One region of the Bradyrhizobium sp. 27S5 genome, then DNA from elsewhere that is predicted to be linked to it. Evidence: predicted binding sites of a transcription regulator. Region 1 holds the regulator's gene; each other region holds the start of a gene.

Region 1 (5,787 bases):
TCGCCGGCGAAACCGCGCCGCTGCTGTTCACCGCGCTGTCGAACCAGTTCTTCAGCTGGGATTTGACCAAGACCATGGCCAACCTGCCGGTGACCATCAACAACTTCGTGCAGAGCCCCTACGCCTACTGGAAAGAGCTGGCGTGGAGCGGTGCGCTGCTCATCACATTCACTGTGCTCGCGCTGAACATCGGCGCGCGCATCCTTGGTGCCGAAAGGGCCGCAAAATGACCGAGCTTTCCGTCTCCACGACTGCCGCGAGCCACGTTCCCCAGGTGCCGCTGCCGGAAGCGCCGCCGAAAGTCACGGTGCGCAACCTCAACTTCTATTACGGCGAGCACCACGCGCTGAAGAACATCAACCTGACGCTCGGCACCAACCGCGTCACGGCGTTCATCGGCCCGTCCGGCTGCGGCAAGTCGACCCTGCTGCGCATCTTCAACCGGATGTATGACCTCTATCCAGGCCAGCGCGCGGTCGGCCAGCTGATGCTGGACCAGACCAACATTCTCGATCCCAAGCTCGACCTCAATCTGCTGCGTGCGCGGGTCGGCATGGTGTTCCAGAAGCCGACGCCGTTCCCGATGACGATCTACGAGAACATCGCCTTCGGCATCCGCCTCTACGAGAAGATCTCGAAGTCCGAGATGGACGACCGGGTCGAGAAGGCGCTGCGCGGCGGCGCGCTGTGGAACGAGGTCAAGGACAAGCTGAACGCCTCCGGCCTGTCGCTCTCCGGCGGCCAGCAGCAGCGGCTGTGCATCGCGCGCACCGTGGCGGTGCGTCCCGAGGTGATCCTGTTCGACGAGCCGTGCTCGGCGCTCGACCCGATCTCGACCGCCAAGGTCGAGGAGCTGATCCAGGAGCTCTCCGAGGACTACACGATCGCGATCGTCACCCACAACATGCAGCAGGCGGCGCGCGTCTCCGACAAGACCGCCTTCATGTATCTCGGCGAGCTGATCGAGTTCGACGACACCAACAAGATTTTCACCTCGCCGAGCGATCGACGCACGCAGGACTACATCACCGGCCGGTTCGGCTGAGGAGACAAGCGATGGCTTCTGAACATACCGCCAAGGCATTCGACAGCGACCTGCAGGAGTTGACCCGCCTGGTCGCCGAGATGGGCGGCCTCGTCGAGCGCATGATCACCGAGTCGGTCGACGCGCTGATCCGCCGCGACGTCGCGCTGGGCAAGCGCGTGGTCGCCGCCGACATCGAGATCGACAATCTGCAGCGCGTCATCGAAGAGCGCGCGGTGCTGACGATCGCCCGCCGCCAGCCGATGGCGATCGACCTGCGCGAGATCGTCAGCGCGATGCGCGTCGCGACCGACCTCGAGCGGATCGGCGACCTCGCCAAGAACATGGGCAAGCGCGTCGCCGCGCTGGAGAGCGATTTCCAGCCGCTGAAGTTGATCCGCGGCCTCGAGCACATGACCGACCTCGTACTGTCTCAGGTCAAGTCGGTGCTCGACGCCTATGCGGCGCACGATCTGCCGGCGGCGATGAACGTCTGGAAGGGCGACGAGGAGGTCGATGCGATCTGCACCTCGCTGTTCCGCGAGCTGCTCACCTACATGATGGAGGATCCGCGCAACATCTCGTTCTGCATCCATCTGATGTTCTGCGCCAAGAACATCGAGCGGATCGGCGACCACGCCACCAACATCGCCGAGACCGTGTTCTACATGATCGAGGGCCAGCAGATCACCGACAAGCGTCCGAAGGGCGATATGACCAATTTCGCCACCACGGTGCCGGGCAACTAGGGCATGATCCGCATCGGCGGAACCGGATTGTCGTCGCGACAAACCGTTTCCACGGGGAATATGCTCAGGGGTTGAGTGTTTCGGTTTGCGTTTGGGCAACGGATCACCACAGAGAAAGAACTTAGACCGATGAGCGCACGCATTCTGGTAGTCGAAGACGAGGAAGCGCTGACGACGCTGTTGCGCTACAACCTCGATGCGGAAGGCTACGACGTCGAAACGGTGGGACGCGGCGACGACGCCGACACCAGGTTGAAGGAGCGCATCCCCGACCTCGTGGTACTCGATTGGATGCTGCCGGGCCTGTCCGGCATCGAGCTGTGCCGCCGTCTGCGGGCGCGGCCCGAGACCAAGCAGCTTCCGATCATCATGCTGACCGCGCGCGGCGAGGAGAGTGAGCGCGTGCGCGGGCTTGCCACCGGCGCCGACGATTACATCGTCAAGCCGTTCTCGGTGCCCGAGCTGCTCGCGCGGGTGAAGGGCCTGCTGCGCCGTGCGAGCCCGGAGCGGCTTGCCACCGTGCTGACCTATGGCGATATCGAACTCGACCGCGAGAAGCGCCGCGTGGCGCGCTCCGGCCGCCCGATCGATCTCGGGCCGACCGAATATCGTCTGCTCGAATTCTTCCTCGAGCATCCCGGCCGGGTGTTCAGCCGCGAGCAGCTGCTCGACAGCGTCTGGGGCCGCGACATCTATATCGACGAGCGCACCGTCGACGTGCATATCGGCCGCCTGCGCAAGTTGCTCAATCCGGGCCGCGAGCAGGATCCGATCCGCACCGTGCGCGGCGCCGGCTACGCGCTCGACGACCGCTTCGCGAAGGCCGAGCCGCAGCCGTAAGGCCGCGCGGCATTCACAAGCCGCAACACGGCGTCGTCCCGGCGAAAGCCGGGACCCATACGCCGCGGCCGGCGCAATGGGCAAGTGGCCAGACAGCTTTCTAACAACACCCATTCGTGGTTATGGGTCCCGGCCTGCGCCGGGACGACGCCGGTGATGCATCCGGGCGACGAGCCACAAAAAAATCCCCGCTTTCACGGGGATTTCTTTTTCAGTCCTACGCCAGTGTCCCGAGTGCTCACTTGATCTGCGGTTTCGCCGACGGCCGGCGGCGATCGCCGGCGGGCTGGTAGGCGACGCGCGAATGGTGCGCGCAATAGGGCAGGCCGCCGAGCGCCTTGCCGCCGCAGAAGAAGAATTCCGGGCTCGAGGGATCGCCGACCGGCCAGTGGCAGGTGGCTTCATTCAGCTCGAGCAGCGACAGCCGCTGGCTCATCGGCACAACGTTGTCGTAGGAGATCGGATCGGGCTCCATCTCGACCTCGAAGGCGTGCGCCAGCGCGGTGTTACCGCGCGAGACCGGACGCGCCACCCGCATCATGTGCTGGGCGGGGCGGGCCTTGCGCTGCCGCGGTGCCGCCGTGGAGGGGGCCTTGGCGCGGCCGGAGAGGCCGAGCCGATGCACTTTGCCGATCACGGCGTTTCGCGTCACATTGCCAAGTTCCGCGGCGATCTGGCTGGCCGAGAGGCCAGACTCCCAGAGCTTCTTCAGCTGCTCGACGCGATCGTCGGACCAGGTCAATACAGTCATCGCATTCTTCCTTTCGCATCGCGCCGGCCAGTCATTGGAGCGGCGCTGCGAGCCAAATCCGGGTCAAAATCCCAGCGGCCAGAATCCCTTAGCCCTCGCCGGGCGCGGTCTTGCGCCCGAACGTTTACGTGAGACACGAAGGCTACTTAGAGGGTCCAGTACTGCCGCACGAGATGTCGTACCCGACAGGCCAAACGCTACAATATGGCGTGACTCTGGCGCAAGAGTCCGCGGCCGTGCGTCCACATGTTCCCACAAAGTTAAGCACTGCAATGAGGCTTTTCCACCGCACCGGAATGCTCCGGATTGCGCTCGTTCCGCATCGCAGGAAGGCCGGCAAAGGCCGGCTTCTGGCGATTGACACCTACTGGCCGCAGCATAGAATGCCTGTACGTGCCGCCCGCAAAGGCGGCCGTTTTGTTTTCCGAAGCTGGCCGTTGCTGCACTGGCGTCAAGCCGCCCGGCAATTGTCGGCTTCAAACCGGCAGTGAACGCCATGACCAACAGCGCCTCGTCGCATCTGCTCCCCGTCTTCGCCCGGGTCGATCTCGGCTTCGAGCGCGGTGAGGGCGCCTGGCTGATCGCAACCAACGGCGACCGCTATCTCGATTTCACCTCGGGCGTTGCGGTGAACGCGCTCGGGCATGCGCATCCGCATCTGGTCAAGGCGCTGCAGGAACAGGCGACCAAGCTCTGGCACATGTCGAACCTGTTCAAGAGCCCGGACGGCGAGGCGCTGGCCGCCCGGCTGTGCGAGCAGAGCTTTGCCGACTTCGTGTTCTTCTGCAATTCCGGCGCAGAGGCGATGGAAGGCGTGATCAAGCTGGTCCGCCACTATCACTTCTCCAAGGGCCATCCCGAGCGCTACCGCATCATCACCTTCGAAGGTGCCTTCCATGGCCGCACGCTGGGTACGCTGGCCGCGACCGGCTCGCCAAAATATCTCGAGGGTTTTGGCCCGCCGATGGACGGCTTCGACCAGGTGCCGCACGGCGACATCGAGGCGGTGAAGAAGGCGATCGGCCCGCATACCGCCGGCATCCTGATCGAGCCGGTGCAGGGCGAGGGCGGCGTGCGCTCGGCGCCGCAGGCGTTCTTCAAGGCGCTGCGCGCGCTGTGCGACGAGCATGGCCTGCTGCTCGCATTCGACGAGGTGCAGACCGGTATGGGCCGCACCGGCGATCTTTTCGCCTACAAGCGCACCGGCGTGACCCCTGACGTGATGTCGCTGGCGAAGGCGCTCGGCGGCGGCTTCCCGATCGGCGCGGTGCTGGCGAGCGCCAAGGCCGCTGAGGGCATGGCGCCGGGTTCGCACGGCTCGACTTTCGGCGGCAATCCGCTGGCGGTCGCCGCGGCCAATGCCGTGCTCGACGTGATGCTGAAACCCGGCTTCTTCGATCACGTGCAGAAGATGTCGCTGCTGCTCAAGCAGAAGCTCGCTTCCGTCGTCGACCGCTATCCGTCCGTGCTGGCGGAAGTGCGCGGCGAGGGCCTTTTGATCGGCGTCAAGGCCGTGGTGCCCTCGGGCGACCTCGTCGCTGCGCTGCGCAACGAGAAGCTGCTCACCGTCGGTGCCGGCGACAATGTGGTGCGCTTCCTGGCGCCCCTGATCGTCACCGAGGCCGAGATCGACCAGTCGATCGGCTCGCTCGAGCGCGCCTGCTCTGCGCTAGCGGCGGCCCAGCCGAAGAAGGCGGCGGGATGATGAGCAAGCCGGTCCGTCACTTCCTCGATATCAACGAGCTGCCGCTCGGCGAACTGCGCAACATGCTGTCCGCCGGCGCCGCCATGAAGGCGAAGCTGAAGGCCCATGAGAAGGGCAGGAAGCCGCTCGAGGGCAAGACGCTGGCGATGATCTTCGAGCGTCCGTCGACCCGCACAAGGGTGTCGTTCGACGTCGGCATGCGCCAGCTCGGCGGTGAATCCATCATGCTGACCGGCACCGAGATGCAGCTCGGCCGCGGCGAGACCATCGCCGACACCGCGCGCGTGCTGTCGCGCTATGTCGATGCGATCATGATCCGCATCCTCAACCATGACGCGCTGCTCGAGCTCGCGGCCCACGCCACCGTTCCCGTCATCAACGGCCTGACCCGCCGTTCGCATCCCTGCCAGGTGATGGCCGACCTCATGACCTATGAGGAAAACCGCGGCTCGATCGAGGGCAAGACCGTGGCCTGGACCGGCGACGACAACAACGTGCTGGCCTCCTGGGCACATGCCGCCGAGCGCTTCAAGTTCCAGCTCAATGTCGCGACCCCCCCGGAGCTCTCGCCGAAGAAGCCGATGCGCGACTGGATCAAGGCGACCGGCGCGCCGATCATGCTCGGCACCGATCCGGAAGCCGCCGTGCGCGGCGCCGACTGCGTCGTCACCGACACCTGGGTGTCGATGGGCGACAAGGAGGGCGAGCACCGCCACAA
Region 2 (5,787 bases), 1.3 Mb from region 1:
CGAGCTCGATTACTATCGCAACGGCGGCATCCTGCACTATGTGCTGCGCAAACTCGCGGCCTAACGCGGATTTGTGATCGGTGCCTCACCGCTTAGTGAGTGGCGACTAAAAAGAAGGCGGCCTATGACAAGGCCGCTTTCTCGCGTTTTTGGGGCACGCAAGTTCAGGGACAGGCTTCATGCTCCGTACAATTACGGATGGAAATCATCACGACTGGTTCGCAGTATGACAGCGATGATGGCCTATAATTCGATCTCGCGATGGTCCAGCGCTCTTGGTATTTGCGCGATCGTTGCGGTCATCCGCCCCGCTCACGCCGATCCGCGTGCTGTCGTCGAACTCTTCACCTCGCAGGGGTGCTCGTCCTGTCCGCCCGCGGACAAGATCATCGGTGATCTCGCCAAGGACCCCAACGTCATCGCGCTGAGCATGCCGATCGACTATTGGGACTATCTCGGCTGGAAGGACACACTGGCCGATTCCCGTTTCAGCGCGCGCCAGAAAGCCTATTCGCACATGCGCGGCGATCGCGACGTCTACACGCCGCAGGCCGTGATCAATGGCTCCGCGCATGTGATCGGCAGCGATCGGGCGAGCATCGAGAGCGCCATCAAGGACACCGAGAAGAGCGGCAGCGTGATGTCGGTGCCGGTGACGCTGACGCTGACCGGCAAGCAGATCAACGTTTCGGTGGCCGCGTCGAAGTCGCCCGCAGTGTCGCGCGGCGAAGTCTGGATCTGCTCGATCTCGAAGTCGGTGCCGATCTCGATCGCGCGCGGCGAGAACCGCGGCCAGGAGATCACCTACCATAACGTGGTGCGCAATCTCCTGAAGGTCGGTGACTGGAACGGTTCGTCCGGGAGCTGGACCGTGCCGTTGGAGAACATCACGCGAGATGGCGTCGACGCTGCGGCGGTGTACGTCCAGGACGGCAATCGCGACAAGCCGGGCCCGATGCTCGGCGCCGCTTTCACCTCGCTTCGCTAGCGCCTCGCGGCGCCAGTATCCGTCGGTCGCGCCATTGGGCGACACGCAGCTTGTCGTGCAGCCCACGCGGGAGGCGGCCGACAACCATCCAGAGATATACTGAAACGAAAGCGGTGAGCCTCTGCGCACGCCGCGATCGCGCGCGGCGGAGCAGGTTCCCAAAAACAAAAAGGACCAACTTTCGTTGGCCCAGTGTTGGGATTAACTCCCCTGCGAACAGGCCCGATCCCGACGGCCCCGGGGGGCTGGGGGCTGAGGAATCCGGAACCGAAAGGACCGGGCCAACGCAGGATTTTCCTTTCGCAGGGCAGCGGGGCGGGCGATGGGCGGAAGTGGGGCAGCAATATGATTCCGCTAACGTTCCCGTGACTCTCTGGTTTTCCGGATAATCCGCCGCGCCAGACCGTGGTTAAGACCCGGTTGCATCGCGAATGGCCCCTTGCAGGCCCCCTCGCTTAGCGCAATCATGTCAGCGTTGTGACGATCCCGAAAAGGGGGACCGGCTTTCGGACCATGATCGTCACTGGGATGACAGGAGGCGCTCGATGAGTCTGATCTCGGAGGACACTGATCCGAGCGGGAGCCGCGCCGCGGCGCGCCCCGCCGCCGCGATCCCGCAGCCCAACCGCGTGACCTTCAATCGACTAGAGCTCAACCGCATTCTCAATCTCTACGGCCGCATGGTCGCCGACGGCGAGTGGCGCGACTATGCGATCGACTTCCTGAAGGACCGTGCCGTGTTCTCGGTGTTTCGGCGCGCGTCCGAAATGCCGATCTACCGGATCGAGAAGGATCCCCGGCTCGCGCGCAAGCAGGGCATGTACAGCGTGATTTCGGCGACGGGCCTGATCCTGCGCCGCGGCCATGAACTCGAACGCGTGCTGCTGGTGATCGACCGCAAGCTGTCGCTGGTCTAGCCCCACCTCCCCTTGAAAAGGGGAGGTCGCTTTGCTCGTCAGAGCAAAGCGGGTGGGGATTTGCTCTCTCCGCACACAGCGTCGCCCGTGGCTGACCCCCATCCCGACCTTCCCCCTTTCAGGGGGAAGGGGAAGATAGATTATCCCGGATTGCGCTGCGCTCCATCCTGGCTACGAATTGTCGCTCAATCCGCCGGCACGGTCGCGCCGCCTTCGCCGAGCGCGCGCTGCATCATCACGGTGTCGAGCCAGCGGCCGAATTTCAGGCCGACGCCCGGGTGTGTCCCGATCATCTCAAAGCCGCAGCGGCGGTGCAGTCCGATCGAGCCGGCATTGGCCGAATCCCCGATCACCGCGATCATCTGCCGGAAGCCGCGCGCGTCGCATTCGGCGATCAGGCGCTCCATCAGCTTGAGGCCGACGCCGCGGCGATGGAGCGCAGGATCCAGATAAACCGAGTTCTCGACCGTGAAGCGATAGGCTGGCCGCGGCCGGTAGGGGCCGGCATAGGCATAGCCGGCGACGCGGCCGTCGAGTACGGCAACGAAATAGGGGAAGCCGCCATCGATCAGCGCCCTGTAGCGGCGGGTCATCTCGGCGAGGTCGGGCGGGATCAGCTCGAAGGTCGCAGTGCCGAACCGCACCGCCTGCTCATAGATCGCCGTGATCGAGGGCAGGTCCGCCTCGGCGGTCGGCCTGATTACCGGATTGGACACCGCAGGATTGGACATGGTGCGACAGTATTTTTGCTCCGCGCAAAAGAAAAGCCCCGGCCGCTAGGGCCGGGGCTTGGGTCGATTCCTTCGCTCGAGGCGCTTAGTCGCGCTGGCCGAGCAGCTGCAGCAGCAGCGTGAACAGGTTGATGAAGTTCAGGTAGAGCGACAGCGCACCAGTGATTGCCGCGCGCTCTGCCATCACGCCACCCTGCGAGGCGTAGCCGTAGATGTAGTCGTTCTTCAGCCGCTGGGTGTCCCAGGCGGTGAGGCCCGCGAACACCAGCACGCCGACCACCGAGACGATGAACTGCAGCGCCGAGCTCGCCAGGAACAGGTTGACCAGGCTCGCGATGATGATGCCGATCAGGCCCATGAACAGGAACGAGCCCATGCCGCTCATGTCACGCTTGGTGGTGTAGCCGTAAAGGCTCAGCGCACCGAACGTCGCCGCGGTGATGAAGAACACGCGCACGATCGAGGTGTGCGTGTACACCAGGAAGATCGACGACAGCGACAGGCCCATCAGTGCCGAGAACACCCAGAACAGGAGTTGGGCGGTCGCGGGCTGCAGACGGTTGATGCCTGCCGAGATGACGAACACCATCGCAAGAGGGGCGAGGATGAACAGCCACTTCAGCGGGCTCACGAACATCGCGTAGCCGAACTGCGTCAGATAGGCGTTGCCGAACTTGGCAACGGCGGCGGACTGGTCGCTGGTCACCGCACCCATGTAGACGCCGAGCGCGGCCAGGCCGGTGATGGCGAGGCCGATGCTCATGTAGTTGTAGATGCGCAGCATGTAGGCGCGCAGACCGGCGTCGACGGCCGCAGCGTCAATGCGCCCGGCGGCCCGGCCGAAAGGAGAAGCGTAATTGCGGTCTAGGTCCGACATGGTCGAATTCCCGTGGTTGGTCCCGGTGGAGCGCAAGGGATTTGCGGCGCCGGTCGTAAATCTATCTCAGATGGCTCGGTTTGCGGAACATTAATTCCGTGTCATTCAGACGAGCATCCGGCTCGATTGGTATGTGGGAAATTAACACATCCGACGCAAGCTTCCACGCGCGGCCGAATGTCGCTCTGAGCGAACAGTATAGGGAAAAACGGCCTCGGTGCCGCTACAAATTGTCACAAATTCCGCAGCACCGAGGCCGGCTTCTGGTTCAGCGCGAGCAGCGTTCCGGCCAGCCCCAACCCAACCGTGACGATCAGCGCGGCGACCACGACCAGCGCGGCGCTACTGGCCTGCCAGACGAAACTCAGCGTCATCAGTCGCGTCACGATCAGCCAGGCCGCGATCGAACCGGCGATCACCCCGAACAAAGCGGTTGCAAAACCGATCATCAGATACTCTAGCGCGTAGGCCCCGAGCAGCCGCACCCGCGTGGCGCCGAGAGTCTTGAGAATCACGGCGTCGTAGACGCGGTGGCGGTGACCTGCGGCGAGCGCGCCGCCCAGCACCAGGATCGCCGAGATCAGCGTCACCGCGCTGGCGCCGCGGATCGCCAGCACCAGATTGCTGACCACGCTGCCGACCGTCTCCAGCGCCTCGCGGACCCGCACGCTGGTCACCATCGGGAACGCGTCGGCGACCTGCTTGATGATGCGCGCATCGTCTCCGTTGTCGGCATGCGGCTCCGTCAGGGTCGCGACGTGGCTGTGCGGCGCGCCCCTGAAGGCGTTCGGCGAGAACACCAGCACGAAGTTGATGCCGAGCCCCTGCCAGTCGATGTTGCGCAGGTTGGCGATCTTCGCCGCCACGTCGCGGCCGAGCACGTTGACCACGATCTCGTCGCCGATCTTCAGGTCCAGGCCGTCGGCGATCTTCTTCTCCATCGAGACCAGCGGTGGTCCGCTGTAGTCCGGCCCCCACCATTCGCCCTCGACGATCTTCGAGCCCTTGGGAATCTTGCCGGTGTAGGTCAGGCCGCGGTCGCTCTGCAGCACCCATTCCGAATCGACTGACGGCTTGAGCTGGTCGCCCTTGACGCCGCGGGCGGCGACGATGCGCCCGCGCAGCATCGGCACGTCCTCGACGGTCGAGCCAGGCGCGATCTGCGACAGGAAGGCGGCAAAGCGGTCGGCCTCGGTGGAGGGGATGTCGATGAAGAAGAACGACGGCGCCCGGTCCGGCAGCGCGGCCAAAAATTGCCGGCGCAGATTGCCGTCGATCTGGGTGATGGTGACGAGCACGGCGAGCCCGAGCCCCAGCGACAGCACGACCGACGGCGTCAGCGCGCCCGGCCGGTGGATGTTGGCGATTGCAAGCCGCAGCATGGTGATGCGGCTGCGCGGCAGCCGGCGCGCCACCGCCATCAGGATTTCGGCGATCCCGCGCAACAGCAGGAACACCGCGATCGAGGCGACGACGAAGACGGTCGCGACCCGCTTGTCATAGGCAAGTCCGATCGCAACCCCGACCAGGAGCGCGATCACCACGGCCATCAGCGCCAGATAGCTCCAGCGCGGGCGGTGCCACTCGCTGGTGATGGTCTCGCGGAACAGCGCCGCGACCGGCACGTCATGCACCCGGCCGAGCGGCCACAGCCCGAACGCCAGCGCGGTGAGCTGGCCGTAGAGGAAGGAAAGCGCAAGCTCGTCGGGATGCAGCGCGGGCACCACCGGCAGCGGCAGCAGCTTGCCGAACAGGCCGACGATGACGAAGGGCAGCGTGGCGCCGAGCACGAGCCCGATCACCGAACCGATCCCGGCCAGCACCACCACCTGCGTGCAGTAGATCGTGAAGACGTCGCGGCCGGTGGCGCCGAGCGCCTTGAACGAGGCGATGACGTCGCGGCGCCGGTCGATATGGCTCTTCACGGCATTGGCGACGCCGACGCCGCCGACCAGCAGCGCGGCAAGGCCGACCAGGGTCAGGAACTGGGTGAAGCGGTTGATGGTGCGCTCAAGCTGCGGCGAGGCGTTGTTGCGGCTGCGGACCTCCCAGCCGGCCTCCGGCGCCGCAGCCCGCGCGCCGTCGATCAGCGCGGTGGTGGCGCGATCGTCGTTGGCGCCGTCGGGCAGCTTCACCCGGTAGATCCAGCGCACCAGGCTGCCCGGTTGCAGCAGGTCGGTGGCGCGCAGGCTCGCTTCGCTGATCAGGAAGCGCGGGCCGAGGCCGACACCGCCGGCGAGCTTGTCCGGCTCGGCCGCCACCACGCTGCGGATC
Region 3 (5,787 bases), 4.3 Mb from region 1:
CCAGCATCGCCCTGATCGTTTCCGGCATCGTCGGGCTGAAGCTCGTCGGATGAATCTCTTCTGGACGCGTTTTCTTAACGCGAACCGGCTTCCACTTCGCTCGAAAACGCTACTTCAGAATCTGCACCGCCCAATAGGTCGCGGCGGCGACCGCAGCCGACGCCGGGATTGTGATCACCCAGGCATAGACGATCGAGCTCGCCACATTCCAGCGCACGGCGGAGAGCCGCCGTGCCGCACCGACGCCGACAATGGCGCCGGTGATGGTATGGGTGGTCGATACGGGAACCCCGAGATAGGTCGCGATGAACAGCGTCGCGGCGCCGCCGGTCTCAGCGCAAAAGCCCTGCATCGGCGTCAGCTTGGTGATCCGCAGCCCCATGGTGCGCACGATCCGCCAGCCGCCCATCAAGGTGCCCAGCGCCATCGCGCTCTGGCAGGACAGCACGACCCAGAACGGAATTTCGAAGGTGTCGCCGAGATGGCCCTGCGAGTAGAGCAGCACGGCGATGATGCCCATGGTCTTCTGCGCGTCGTTGCCGCCATGGCCGAGCGAATAGAGCGAGGCCGAGGCGAATTGCAGGATGCGAAAGGCGCGATCGACCGCGAACGGCGTCGAGCGCACCGAGAGCCAGGACACGACGGCCACCAGCACCAGCGCCAGCAGGAAGCCGACCAGCGGCGACAGCACGATCGCGAGCAAGGTCTTGGTGAGCCCGCTCCACACCGCAGCCGAAATGCCCGCCTTCGCCATGCCGGCGCCGACCAGCCCGCCGATCAGCGCGTGCGAGCTCGACGAGGGGATGCCGAGCGCCCAAGTGATCACGTTCCACACGATCGCGCCGACCAGCGCGGCGAAGATCACGGTCGCGTCCACCACCGACGGGTCGATGATCCCGGTGCCGATGGTGTTGGCGACGTGCAGGCCGAAGACTGCGAAGGCGACGAAATTGAAGAAGGCCGCCCAGAACACCGCATATTGCGGCCGCAGCACGCGGGTCGAGACGATGGTTGCGATCGAGTTCGCGGCATCGTGCAGGCCGTTCAGGAAGTCGAACAGCAGCGCGACCGCGATCAGGATGGTGAGAACCGGAAGACCCAGCGTGGCGTCCACGTGATGGCCCCGCTCTATTGTGCTTTTTTGAGCATGATCTCCGCGCAAACGCGTTCCGCGTTTGTCGCGCCGGAAAACCGCATCACACTTTTCCGGATCATGCTCATACTTGCTCGATCACGATCGAATTGATCTCGTTGGCGACGTCGTCGAAGCGGTCGGCCACCTTCTCGAGGTGATCGTAGATCTCCGCGCCGACGATGAAGTCCATCGTGTTGGCGTTGCGGTGCTTCAGGAACAATTCCTTCAGCCCGATATCATGGAGATCGTCGACCCGGCCCTCGAGCTTGGTCAGTTCCTCGGTGATCTGGGTCAGCATCGAGACGTTCTGACCGATCGCCTGCAACAAGGGCAGCGCGCGGACGACCAGATTGGCGCATTCGACGATCAGGGTGCCGATCTCGCGCATCGGCGGCTCGAACTCGCGCACCTCGAACAGCATGACCGCCTTTGCAGTCGCCTGCATCTGGTCGACCGCGTCGTCCATCGCCGTGATCAGGTTCTTGATGTCGCCGCGGTCGAACGGGGTGATGAAGGTGCGGCGAACCGCGGTCAGCACCTCACGGGTGACACTATCGGCGTCGTTCTCGAACTGATTGACGCGCTGACAGAAGACCGGGGTCTCCTCGCCGCCCTTCAGCATGTCCTGCAGCGCCAGCGAGCACTTCACGGAGGTCTGGGCGTGGCGGGCGAACAGGTCGAAAAACCGCTCTTCCTTGGGCAGGAAGGCGCGAAACCAGCGCAGCATGTCTCAGTTCCATCGTTCCGGGACAGCCCTTTTAGCGACTGTCACAGAACTGTCATAGAGCATCTGGCGGGGAAAGCACCGATCGACCGCCCGAACGGGCGGTCGTCCACCGCTATGTCAGCGGAAAATCGCGGGCCGCGCCCTGCCCTACAGCGACCGCCGGAGCATATGGGCCAGCTCGCCGACCAGGCCGCGCCGGAACAGCAGCACGCAGGCGACGAAGATCACGCCCTGGATCACCGTCACCCACTGGCCGAAGCCGGCGAGATATTGCTGCATGGCGATGATCACGAATGCGCCGACCACCGGTCCGAAGATGGTGCCGAGACCGCCGACCAGCGTCATCAGCACGATTTCACCGGACATCGACCAGTGCACGTCGGTGAGCGAGGCGTTCTGCGCAACGAACACCTTCAGCGAGCCGGCGAAGCCCGCCAGCGTGCCCGACAGGATGTAGGCGAGCATCTTGTACTGGTCGGTCTTGTAGCCGAGCGAGATCGCGCGCGGTTCGTTCTCGCGGATCGCCTTCAAGACCTCGCCGAACGGCGAGTTGATGGTCCGGTAGATCAGCAGGAAGCCGGCGAGGAAGCCGACCAGCACGACGTAGTAAAGCACCATCGGCTTCGAGAGGTCGAAGATCCCGAACAGTCGTCCCTGCGGGATGCCCTGGATGCCGTCTTCGCCGTGCGTGAACGGCGCCTGCAGATAGATGAAGTAGAGCAGCTGCGACAGCGCCAGCGTGATCATCGAGAAGTAGATGCCCTGGCGGCGGATCGAGATGAAGCCGGTGACGAGGCCGAGCAACGCCGCGGCGGCGGTGCCGACCACGATGCCGAGCTCGGGCGGCAGCCCCCACACCTTCAGCGCATGCGCGGTAACGTAGCCGGCAGTGCCGAGGAACATCGCGTGGCCGAACGACAGCAGGCCGCCATAGCCGATCAGCAGGTTGAAGGCGCAGGCGAGCAGCGCAAAGCACAGCGCCTGCATCACGAAGAAAGGATAGATCCCCGTGAACGGCACCACCGCCAGCAGCGCCGCCATTACGGCGAATACGATCATCTCGTCGCGCATCGCGCGCGGCGTCACCGGAAGTGTATCGTCGGTCAATGCTGACATATCAGGCCGCCCGTCCCGTCAGTCCCGTTGGCTTCACCAGCAACACCACCACCATCAGGACAAACACCACGGTGTTGGAGGCTTCGGGATAAAAATACTTGGTCAGTCCCTCGATCACGCCGAGCGCGAAGCCGGTGATGATCGAGCCCATGATCGAGCCCATGCCGCCGATCACGACCACCGCGAACACCACGATGATGAGATCGGCCCCCATCAGCGGGCGGACCTGGTTGATCGGCGCCGACAACACGCCGGCGAGCGCGGCGAGGCCGACGCCGAGCCCGTAGGTCAGCGTGATCATGCGCGGCACGTTGATGCCGAAGGCGCGCACCAGCGTCGGGTTCTCAGTCGCGGCGCGCAGATAGGCGCCGAGCTGCGTCTTCTCGATCAGGAACCAGGTGGCAAGGCACACCACCAGCGAGAAGATGACGACCCAGCCGCGATAGATCGGCAGGAACATGAAGCCGAGATTGACGCCGCCCTTGAGCTGATCCGGGATCGAATACGGCAGACCGGAGGAGCCGAAATAGTTCTGGAACACGCCCTGCACGATCAGCGCGATGCCGAAGGTCAGGAGCAGTCCGTAGAGATGGTCGAGGCCGGCCAGCCATTGCAGCATGGTGCGCTCGAGGATCATGCCGAAGATGCCGACTATGACCGGCGCGATGATCAGCGCCCACCAGTAGTTGATGCCGCCCAGGTTGAGCAGGAAATACGCCACGAAGGCGCCCATCATGTAGAGCGCGCCGTGCGCGAAATTGATGATGTTGAGCATGCCGAAGATGACGGCGAGCCCCAGACTGAGCAGCGCGTAGAACGAGCCGTTGATCAGTCCCACCAGAAGCTGTGCGTAGAGAGCCTGCATCGAATGAGCTTTCGCTAGATAGATGAAGCCCGCCGGCCACGCTCATGGCCGGCGGGCATGACCGTCACTTCTTCAGAAGAGCGCAGGTGCTCTTGTCGAGCGGCGTGAAGGCCTGGTTGCCCGGCACGGTGCCGACCAGCTTGTAGAAGTCCCACGGACCCTTGGACTCCGAGGGCTTCTTCACTTCGAACAGATAGGCGTCGTGGGTGACACGGCCGTTGGCCTCGACCTCGCCCTTGCCGAACAGCGGATCGTCGGTCGGGATGGTCTTCATCTTCGCGACCACCTTGGCGCCGTCATGCGGATTGCCGCCGAGCGCTTCCAGCGCCTTGAAGTAATGCATGAGGCCCGCATAGACGCCGGCCTGCACCATGGTCGGGGGCGCGCCGCTCTTCATCCGCGCCGAGAAGCGCTTGGAGAAGGCGCGGGTGTTGTCGTTGAGGTCCCAGTAGAACGTCTCGGTGAAGTTGAGGCCCTGCGCAGTCTCGAGCCCGATCGCCTTGACGTCGGTGAGGAACAAGAGCAGCGCGGCGAGCTTCTGGCCGCCCTTGACGATGCCGAACTCGGCGGCCTGCTTGATCGAGTTGGTGGTGTCGCCGCCGGCATTGGCAAGACCGATGATCTTGGCTTTGGAGGCCTGCGCCTGCAGCAGGAAGGAGGAGAAATCAGCGGTGTTGAGCGGATGCTTGACGCCGCCGACCACCTTGCCGCCATTGGCGGTCACGACAGCCGTGGTGTCGCGCTCGAGCGCGGCGCCGAATGCATAGTCCGCGGTCAGGAAGAACCAGGTGTCCCCGCCCGCCTTCACCAGCGCCTGGCCGGTGGCGTGGGCCAGCATGTAGGTGTCGTAGGTCCAGTGCACGGTGTTCGGCGAGCACTGCGCGTTGGTGAGGTCGGAGGTCGCGGCGCCCGAATTGATGTAGACGCCGTTCTTCTCCTTCACGACGTTGTTGACCGCGAGCGCGACGCCGGAATTTGGCACGTCGACGACCGTGTCGACCTTGTCGACGTCGAACCACTGGCGGGCGATGGTGGTGCCGATATCGGGCTTGTTCTGGTGATCGCCGGAGATCAGGTCGATGGTCCAGCCCTTGGCCTTGAGGCCGGAATCCTCGATCGCCATCTGCGCCGCCAGCGTCGAGCCGGGGCCGGCAAGGTCGGCATAGAGGCCGGACTGATCCGACAGCACGCCGATCTTGACCGTCTTGTCGTCAGCGGAGGCGACGCTTGCAGCTGACAGCACCATCGCGGTGCCGAGCAGGAGCGCTGAAATGGTATTCTTCATGTCGGATTTCCTCAGTCCTTAAATTTTCTGGCTCCGGCGATTTCAAACGCCGAGATACGTATGCAGCTTGTCCATGTTGGCCGACAGCTCCGAATTCGCGAAGCCGTCGATCACCTTGCCGTGCTCGACGATGTAGTAGCGGTCGGCAACGGTCGAGGCGAAACGGAAATTCTGTTCGACCAGCAGGATGGTGAATCCCTGCGACTTCAGGCGCGCAATGGTGTGGCCGATCTGCTGAATGATGACCGGCGCCAACCCTTCGGTCGGCTCGTCCAGCATCAGGAAGCGCGCGCCGGTGCGCAGGATGCGCGCGATCGCCAGCATCTGCTGCTCGCCCCCCGAGAGCTTGGTGCCCTGGCTGGTGAGACGCTCCTTCAGGTTCGGAAACAGCGTGAAGATCTGGTCGAGCGGCAGACCGCCCGGGCGCACCACCGGCGGCAGCAGCAGGTTCTCCTTCACATCGAGGCTGGCGAAGATGCCGCGCTCTTCGGGGCAGAATGCGATGCCGAGCCGCGCGATGCGGTCGGAGGTGGCGCGGATGATCTCCTTGTTGTCGAAGCGGATCGATCCCGAACGCTTGCCGATCACGCCCATCACCGACTTCAGCGTGGTGGTCTTGCCGGCGCCGTTGCGGCCGAGCAGCGTCACCACCTCGCCGG
Region 4 (5,787 bases), 4.4 Mb from region 1:
GCGCGAGCAACTGCTCATAGACCATGAAGATGCCGTTGTCCCGTCGCAGCCACCGGGTGTCGCCGGAGCTGTTGGGATCGGCGAGCGACAGCCCGTCGGCCCCGAAGCGCTGATCGGCGAACGACATCATGTGATACCAGCCGCCGCCGGTGATCGTGGCCGGCAGCTTGCTCTCGCCGATCTCGAACTTGTATTTGAGCTGGCCGATCCACCAGGGCGGATCGTTGACGCGGAACAGGATCCCGTGCGGATTGAGGAGTTGCGGATCCTCGGTTCCCTGCGGTGGAGCGGCCGAACCGTCAAACAGCCCCAGATAGGCCGTGAGGCGGTCGGTCAGGCTTGCCTTGATGCGGATCCCGGGCACGGCAAGCGCCGGCGATGGCCCGCCGGTCGGAAGATTGACGCCGGTGATGCCGGGCCAGCCCAACGCCGAATTGATGAAGATGTCGTCGTACTGGCTGTCGATGAACTCGACGTCGGAGCCCTGCTGGCCGACGCGCACCGCGAGCCTGCCGTCCAGGAGCTTCTGCTCGATCCAGAACTCGTAGAGCCGCGTCGCCGGCAGCGACTCGACGCCGGACACCAGAAACAAGTTGCCGACATAGCCCCGCGACAGCCCGTCGCCATGGATCTGGAACATGTTGGCGTGGAAGGTCGCGCCGGTCCAGCCCATCACCTTCTCGAGGTCGATCGTGGTGCCGAGATCGAGACGGCCGGTATAGGCCGCACCGTTGCTCACACCTCCCGAGGTGTTGGTAAACGCCTCGCCGATATAGGTCATGCTGAACTGGTAGCCGGCCTCCTCCGGCGCGGCGCGCGTATCCGCGATCCGATCGGCGACCGGCTTGTCGTCCGCATGCGCCGGGGCGCAGAGCGCGAGGGCCGCGGCCACCAGTGTTGCGCGGGAAAGAGCTCTGCTCATGGGAGATGCCGCGGTGCGATCGCGCTATTTGACGATGCGCAGCCGTCGCATCAGCAGATAAGCCAAGAGCGCCGATCCGACCAACAAGCCAGCAGCCCACAGAAATCCGCTGTCGACATCGGTCAGCGGCAATCCCTTGGTGTTCATGCCGAAGATGCCGGTGACGAGCGTCGGCGGCAGCAGCATCATGGTGACGACGGACAGCGCATGCAGATGCTTGTTGCTCTCCTCCTCGAGCTTGAAGCGCAGCTCTTCCTCGAGAAGGCGGCTGCGCTCGCGCAGTTCGACGATGTCGTGGTCGAGGCCGTCGAGCCGCTGTGCCAGCTTGCCGGCCTGCAACCGCAGCGCCGGGCTGAGATTGTCCATGTTCTTCAGCTCGAGCCGGTGAAACAGCACACGCAAACCGGCGAGCTGGCGATGCAGCCGCACGCAGGTCCGGCGCATCCGCCCGAGCGTGCCGCGCATCTCGGAATTGGTTTCGCCGGCGACCACCCGGTCCTCGATCGCATCGATCTCGGTGCCGATCTTGTCGGCCATGCGGTCCATGGTGTCGGCGACCTCATGGATGATCTTTTCCAGCAGCGCCGCGACGCTCTCGACGCGATAGCCACTTTCGAGCACGCGGCGCGTCGCGTCGACCGCGCAGAGCGCCTGGTGGCGTCCGCTGATCAGGAGACGCTCGGTCATCGCAAACCGAAGGAAGTCGGTCTCCTCGGTCGGAGCATCGATGCTGCGCACCAGATCGGAGAACACGCCATAGACGCAATTGTCGATGGTGTGGATCTGCTGGAATTCGTCGTTCGACAGCAGCAGGTCGCGCGCGAGCTGCGGGATGTGCATGTTGGCGAGCCACGCGCGGGTACGGACATCGCTCAGGTTGAAGTGCAGCCACAACCTTCCGTCATGGCTCGGCTCGATCGGTTTGTCGATTGGAAGCGCCTCGGCACGGCCGTCGTGGTGCAGGCGAAACGCCCATACCAGGCCGGGGACGGCCTCATGCGTCAGCAGCGAGCCGACAGGAGCAGGAGGTGGATCAGCCAGCATGGCCGCTCTCCAAGAGAATCTTCAAGGCAACCGCGCGAAATGACATGCTCAAAAACCCGCCGCCGCGCAAAACCGGGCGGGCGCGTCCTTCGTCATATTGGAGGACGCGCCCGTTACAGTTTTATGTCAGCGACAGCCCTACTCGGCCGCAAGGCCGGTCGGCGTCGCCGCCTCGGCGGCTTCCTTGTTGTAGTCGTGCACCACGCGGCCGAACGGCAGCGTCAGGTCGGCGAGGAAATGGTGCGCGCCGACGACGCGCTTGACCGGGAAATCCGCGACCGGCGCGTTGACATGCGGCACCAGATGCAGCCGGCCCGGCCCGATCCACGATCCCTTGACGACGATGTCGGTCAGGTTGATCGCAACCAGTTGGCAGATTTCGAGATGGCCGTCGACGCCGGGGATCATCTTCAGATTGATCTGCGTCTTCGACAGCGTGGCGCGGGTGATGTCGCCATTGCCCGCCATGCTCTCGTGCTTGTAGCCCATCGTGCCCATCGCAACGAGCTGGCCGGCATATTCCAGCGTGCCGGTCAGCGTGTCCTTGACGATCTCGAGCTTCGGGTGGGCGTACTTCTTCGGAAAGCCCCAGATCTCACGGCCGGCCGCGATCGGCGGATCATCGTCGAGATACATCTGGCAGACGAAGTTGACCTCTTCGCCATGCAGGCGCGCGGGGATCACAAGGCCGGACTCGGTGTAGCTGCCGAAGCCGGAGCTGTCGGGCATCTTGATCCATTCGTAATGCACGATCGCCTGCTCGATCGGCTCCAGCGGCTCAGGCAGGCCGGCACGGATCAGCTCCGGATCGGTCTCATAGGTGATGACAAGGAATTCGCGATCGATGAAGCGGTAGGGACCGGCGGGATAGCTCGGACCGGCGGCCGGCATGGACGGAAGCTTGAGCAGATCTTCCCTGCGCATCGCAATAACCCCCTGTTTGAAAAGCTTGCGCGGAAGCTAACGGCCGAGATTGACAGCGAGATGAGGGATTTCCGTCAGCCGCATGACCCGCGTTTCGCTGATGAGGCCAATGCTAACCATGCAGGCAGGCACGGCGGATGCGCCATGGGCCGACGCGGCGTTTGTCATCACGGCGTCATCGGCGCCCTGAATTCTCGCCGCGAATTTTTTGGAGTGTCTGAGATGGACGCGCGAACCCCTCATTTTGACGATATCGAGCACGCGACGCCCGGCTGGCGCCCCGAAGGCTGCGATCGCGTGGCGCTGGTGCTGCAGGGCGGCGGCGCGCTCGGCGCCTATCAGGCCGGCGTCTACCAGGCGCTGCATGAATCCAACATCGAGCCCGACTGGGTCTGCGGCGTCTCGATCGGCGCGATCAACTCGGCGATCATCGCCGGCAATCCGGCGGAGAAGCGACTGGAGCGGCTGCACACATTCTGGGATCGCATCACCAGCCGCAAGATCTGGCATTACACGCCTGATGGCGACATCTTCCGCAAGGCGCGCAATTTCACCAGCTCATGGCTGACGACGACGCTCGGGCAACCCGGCTTCTTCACCCCGCATCAGACCAATCCGTGGTTCAGCCCGGCCGGCGCGCACACCGCCACCAGCTATTACGACACCACGCCGTTGCGTGAATCACTGCTCGAGCTGGTCGATTTCGACCGCATCAATTCCAAGACAATGCGGTTTGCGGTCGGCGCGGTGAATGTGCTGTCCGGCAACTTCATCTATTTCGACAATGCCCATGACGAGATCATCCCTGAGCACATCATGGCGAGCGGCGCGCTGCCGCCGGCGCTGCCGATGGTGAAGGTCGGCACCGATCATTTCTGGGACGGCGGCATCGTCTCCAACACGCCGCTGCAGCACCTGCTGGACCAGGAAGACAACGCCAACTCGCTGGTGTTCCAGGTCGACCTGTTCTCGGCGCGCGGCGCGCTGCCGCGCGACATCCAGGACGTGATGGCCCGCCACAAGGACATCATGTATTCGTCGCGCACCCGCTACAACACCGACGTCTACCGCAAGACCTACAATCTGCGCACCGCCCTGCACAACGCGTTGGGGAAAATCCCCGACGATCAGCTCTCGGATGAAGAGCGCCAGCTCAAGAAGGCGAACAGCCGGCTGCCCGGAATCACGTTGCTGCAGCTGATCTATCAGCAGAAGGCCTATGAGGGCGACGCCAAGGACCACGAATTCTCCGGCACCTCGATGCGCGAGCACTGGGTGAGCGGACACGAGGACACCAAGCGTTCGCTGAAGCATCGCGAATGGATCAAGATGCCGGAGAACGGCATGGGCATCGTGATCCACGACGTGCATCGGGAGAGCGAGTAGCACGCGTCGTCATTCCGGGATGGTCCGAAGGACCAGACCCGGAATCTCGGGATTCCGGGTTCGATGCTTCGCATCGCCCCGGAATGACGGCGTGAAAAAGCTTACGGCCGCGTCGACATGTTGCCCGGCGGGCCCGGGGTGCGGATCGGTTCGGCCAGACGCGCGAATTCGCAGAGCAGCGAGCGCGTCTTGCGCGGATCGATCACCTCCTCTACCCAGAACTTCTCGGCCGAGCGGAACGGCGAGCGCAGCTTGTTGAGGCGATCCTCGATCTCGCGCAGCTTGGCGGCGGGATCACTGGCCGCGTCGATCTCGGCGCGATAGGCCGCCTCGATGCCGCCCTCCAGCGGCAGCGAGCCCCAATAGGCCGACGGCCAAGCATAGCGCATCGAGAACCGGTTGGCCGGCTGATGCACCACGCCGGCGACACCGAAAGCGTTGCGGATGATGATGGTGCACCACGGCACCGTGCTCTGGTTGACTGCGGCCATCGCCCGCACGCCGTGGCGGATGGTCGCCGACTTCTCCGCCTCGAGCCCGATCATGAAGCCCGGGCAGTCCATCAGATAGACCACCGGTAGATGGAAGGTCTCGGCGAAGTCGACCCACCGCACCACCTTCTGGCAGGCGTCCGCGGTCCACGAGCCGCCATAGTGGAACGGATCGCTGCCGAGCAGCAGCACCGCCCTGCCCTCGATCCGCGCCAGTCCGGTGATCACAGGCCGGCCGAAATTGGCGGCGACCTCGAAGAACGAGCCCTTGTCGACGACGGCCTCGATGATCGGCCGCATCTTGTAGACCTGCCTGCGGTTGCGCGGCACGGCCTTCAGCAGCGCCTCCTCGGCGCGTTCCGGATCGTCGGTGCAGGGAATGGTCGGCGGCAGATCGTAGACCGACGACGGCAGATAGGACAGGAAGCGCCGCGCGTAGTCGAACGCCTCCTCCTCGGTCTCGACCGCCTGATCGATCGCGCCGGCGCGGGTCTGGATGTCGGCGCCGCCGAGCTCCTGCTTGGTGAGGTCCTGACCCAGGCGCTTCACCACCGGCGGACCGGCGACGAACATCGCGGAGCTCTTGGTCATGACCGAGTAATGCGTCGCCGCCAGCCGCGCCGCACCTAAGCCGGCGACCGAACCGAGGCCGAGGCCGACCACCGGCACGCGCGCCAGATTGGCGGTCGTGTACCAGTACCAGCGCGTGCCGCCGACGCCGCCGGGCAGATTGGCGGCGCCCTTGGTCTCGATCGTCTTCACCGAGCCGCCGCCGCCCGAACCTTCAATCACGCGAACGATCGGCAGGCGGAAATCATGCGCCATCTCCTCCGCCATCAGCGGCTTGGCGGAGATCGATGCATCGGCCGAGCCGCCGCGCACGGTGAAATCGTCGCCGACCACCACCACGGTGCGGCCGTCGACCCTGGCGCGGCCGAACACGCAGTTCGCCGGCGTCAGATGCTTGAGTTCGTTGCTCTCGTCATATTCGGCGATGCCGGAGATGGCACCGACCTCGTG

Evidence for each region. The regulator PhoB, encoded in region 1, activates phosphate uptake and scavenging genes when phosphate is short. The targets are predictions, from matches to a motif close to TGTCATNNANCTGTCAT.
Region 2: the regulator PhoB is predicted to act here: its motif matches at 1,506-1,522, upstream of WDM24_RS01185 (DUF2794 domain-containing protein).
Region 3: the regulator PhoB is predicted to act here: its motif matches at 1,902-1,918, upstream of WDM24_RS17625 (DUF47 domain-containing protein).
Region 4: the regulator PhoB is predicted to act here: its motif matches at 3,053-3,069, upstream of WDM24_RS16935 (acetoacetate decarboxylase).

What each region holds. Positions count from the first base shown of each region.
Region 1 covers NZ_CP147714.1:8,090,373-8,096,159, reverse strand. Annotated here, with positions in the region: gene pstA (phosphate ABC transporter permease PstA) at 1-230, shown strand, start outside; gene pstB (phosphate ABC transporter ATP-binding protein PstB) at 227-1,045, shown strand; gene phoU (phosphate signaling complex protein PhoU) at 1,057-1,773, shown strand; gene phoB (phosphate regulon transcriptional regulator PhoB) at 1,903-2,613, shown strand; gene WDM24_RS38115 (GcrA family cell cycle regulator) at 2,852-3,364, opposite strand; gene WDM24_RS38110 (aspartate aminotransferase family protein) at 3,861-5,069, shown strand; gene argF (ornithine carbamoyltransferase) at 5,069-5,787, shown strand, end outside.
Region 2 covers NZ_CP147714.1:239,712-245,498, forward strand. Annotated here, with positions in the region: gene acnA (aconitate hydratase AcnA) at 1-64, shown strand, start outside; gene WDM24_RS01180 (DUF1223 domain-containing protein) at 227-988, shown strand; gene WDM24_RS01185 (DUF2794 domain-containing protein) at 1,534-1,905, shown strand; gene WDM24_RS01190 (GNAT family N-acetyltransferase) at 2,091-2,621, opposite strand; gene WDM24_RS01195 (Bax inhibitor-1/YccA family protein) at 2,722-3,513, opposite strand; gene WDM24_RS01200 (ABC transporter permease) at 3,747-5,787, opposite strand, start outside.
Region 3 covers NZ_CP147714.1:3,829,013-3,834,799, reverse strand. Annotated here, with positions in the region: gene sugE (quaternary ammonium compound efflux SMR transporter SugE) at 1-53, shown strand, start outside; gene WDM24_RS17630 (inorganic phosphate transporter) at 110-1,114, opposite strand; gene WDM24_RS17625 (DUF47 domain-containing protein) at 1,218-1,862, opposite strand; gene WDM24_RS17620 (branched-chain amino acid ABC transporter permease) at 2,010-2,978, opposite strand; gene WDM24_RS17615 (branched-chain amino acid ABC transporter permease) at 2,980-3,843, opposite strand; gene WDM24_RS17610 (ABC transporter substrate-binding protein) at 3,908-5,128, opposite strand; gene WDM24_RS17605 (ABC transporter ATP-binding protein) at 5,171-5,787, opposite strand, start outside.
Region 4 covers NZ_CP147714.1:3,684,794-3,690,580, reverse strand. Annotated here, with positions in the region: gene WDM24_RS16945 (carbohydrate porin) at 1-922, opposite strand, end outside; gene WDM24_RS16940 (transporter) at 947-1,966, opposite strand; gene WDM24_RS16935 (acetoacetate decarboxylase) at 2,105-2,890, opposite strand; gene WDM24_RS16930 (patatin-like phospholipase family protein) at 3,113-4,276, shown strand; gene WDM24_RS16925 (acyl-CoA carboxylase subunit beta) at 4,378-5,787, opposite strand, start outside.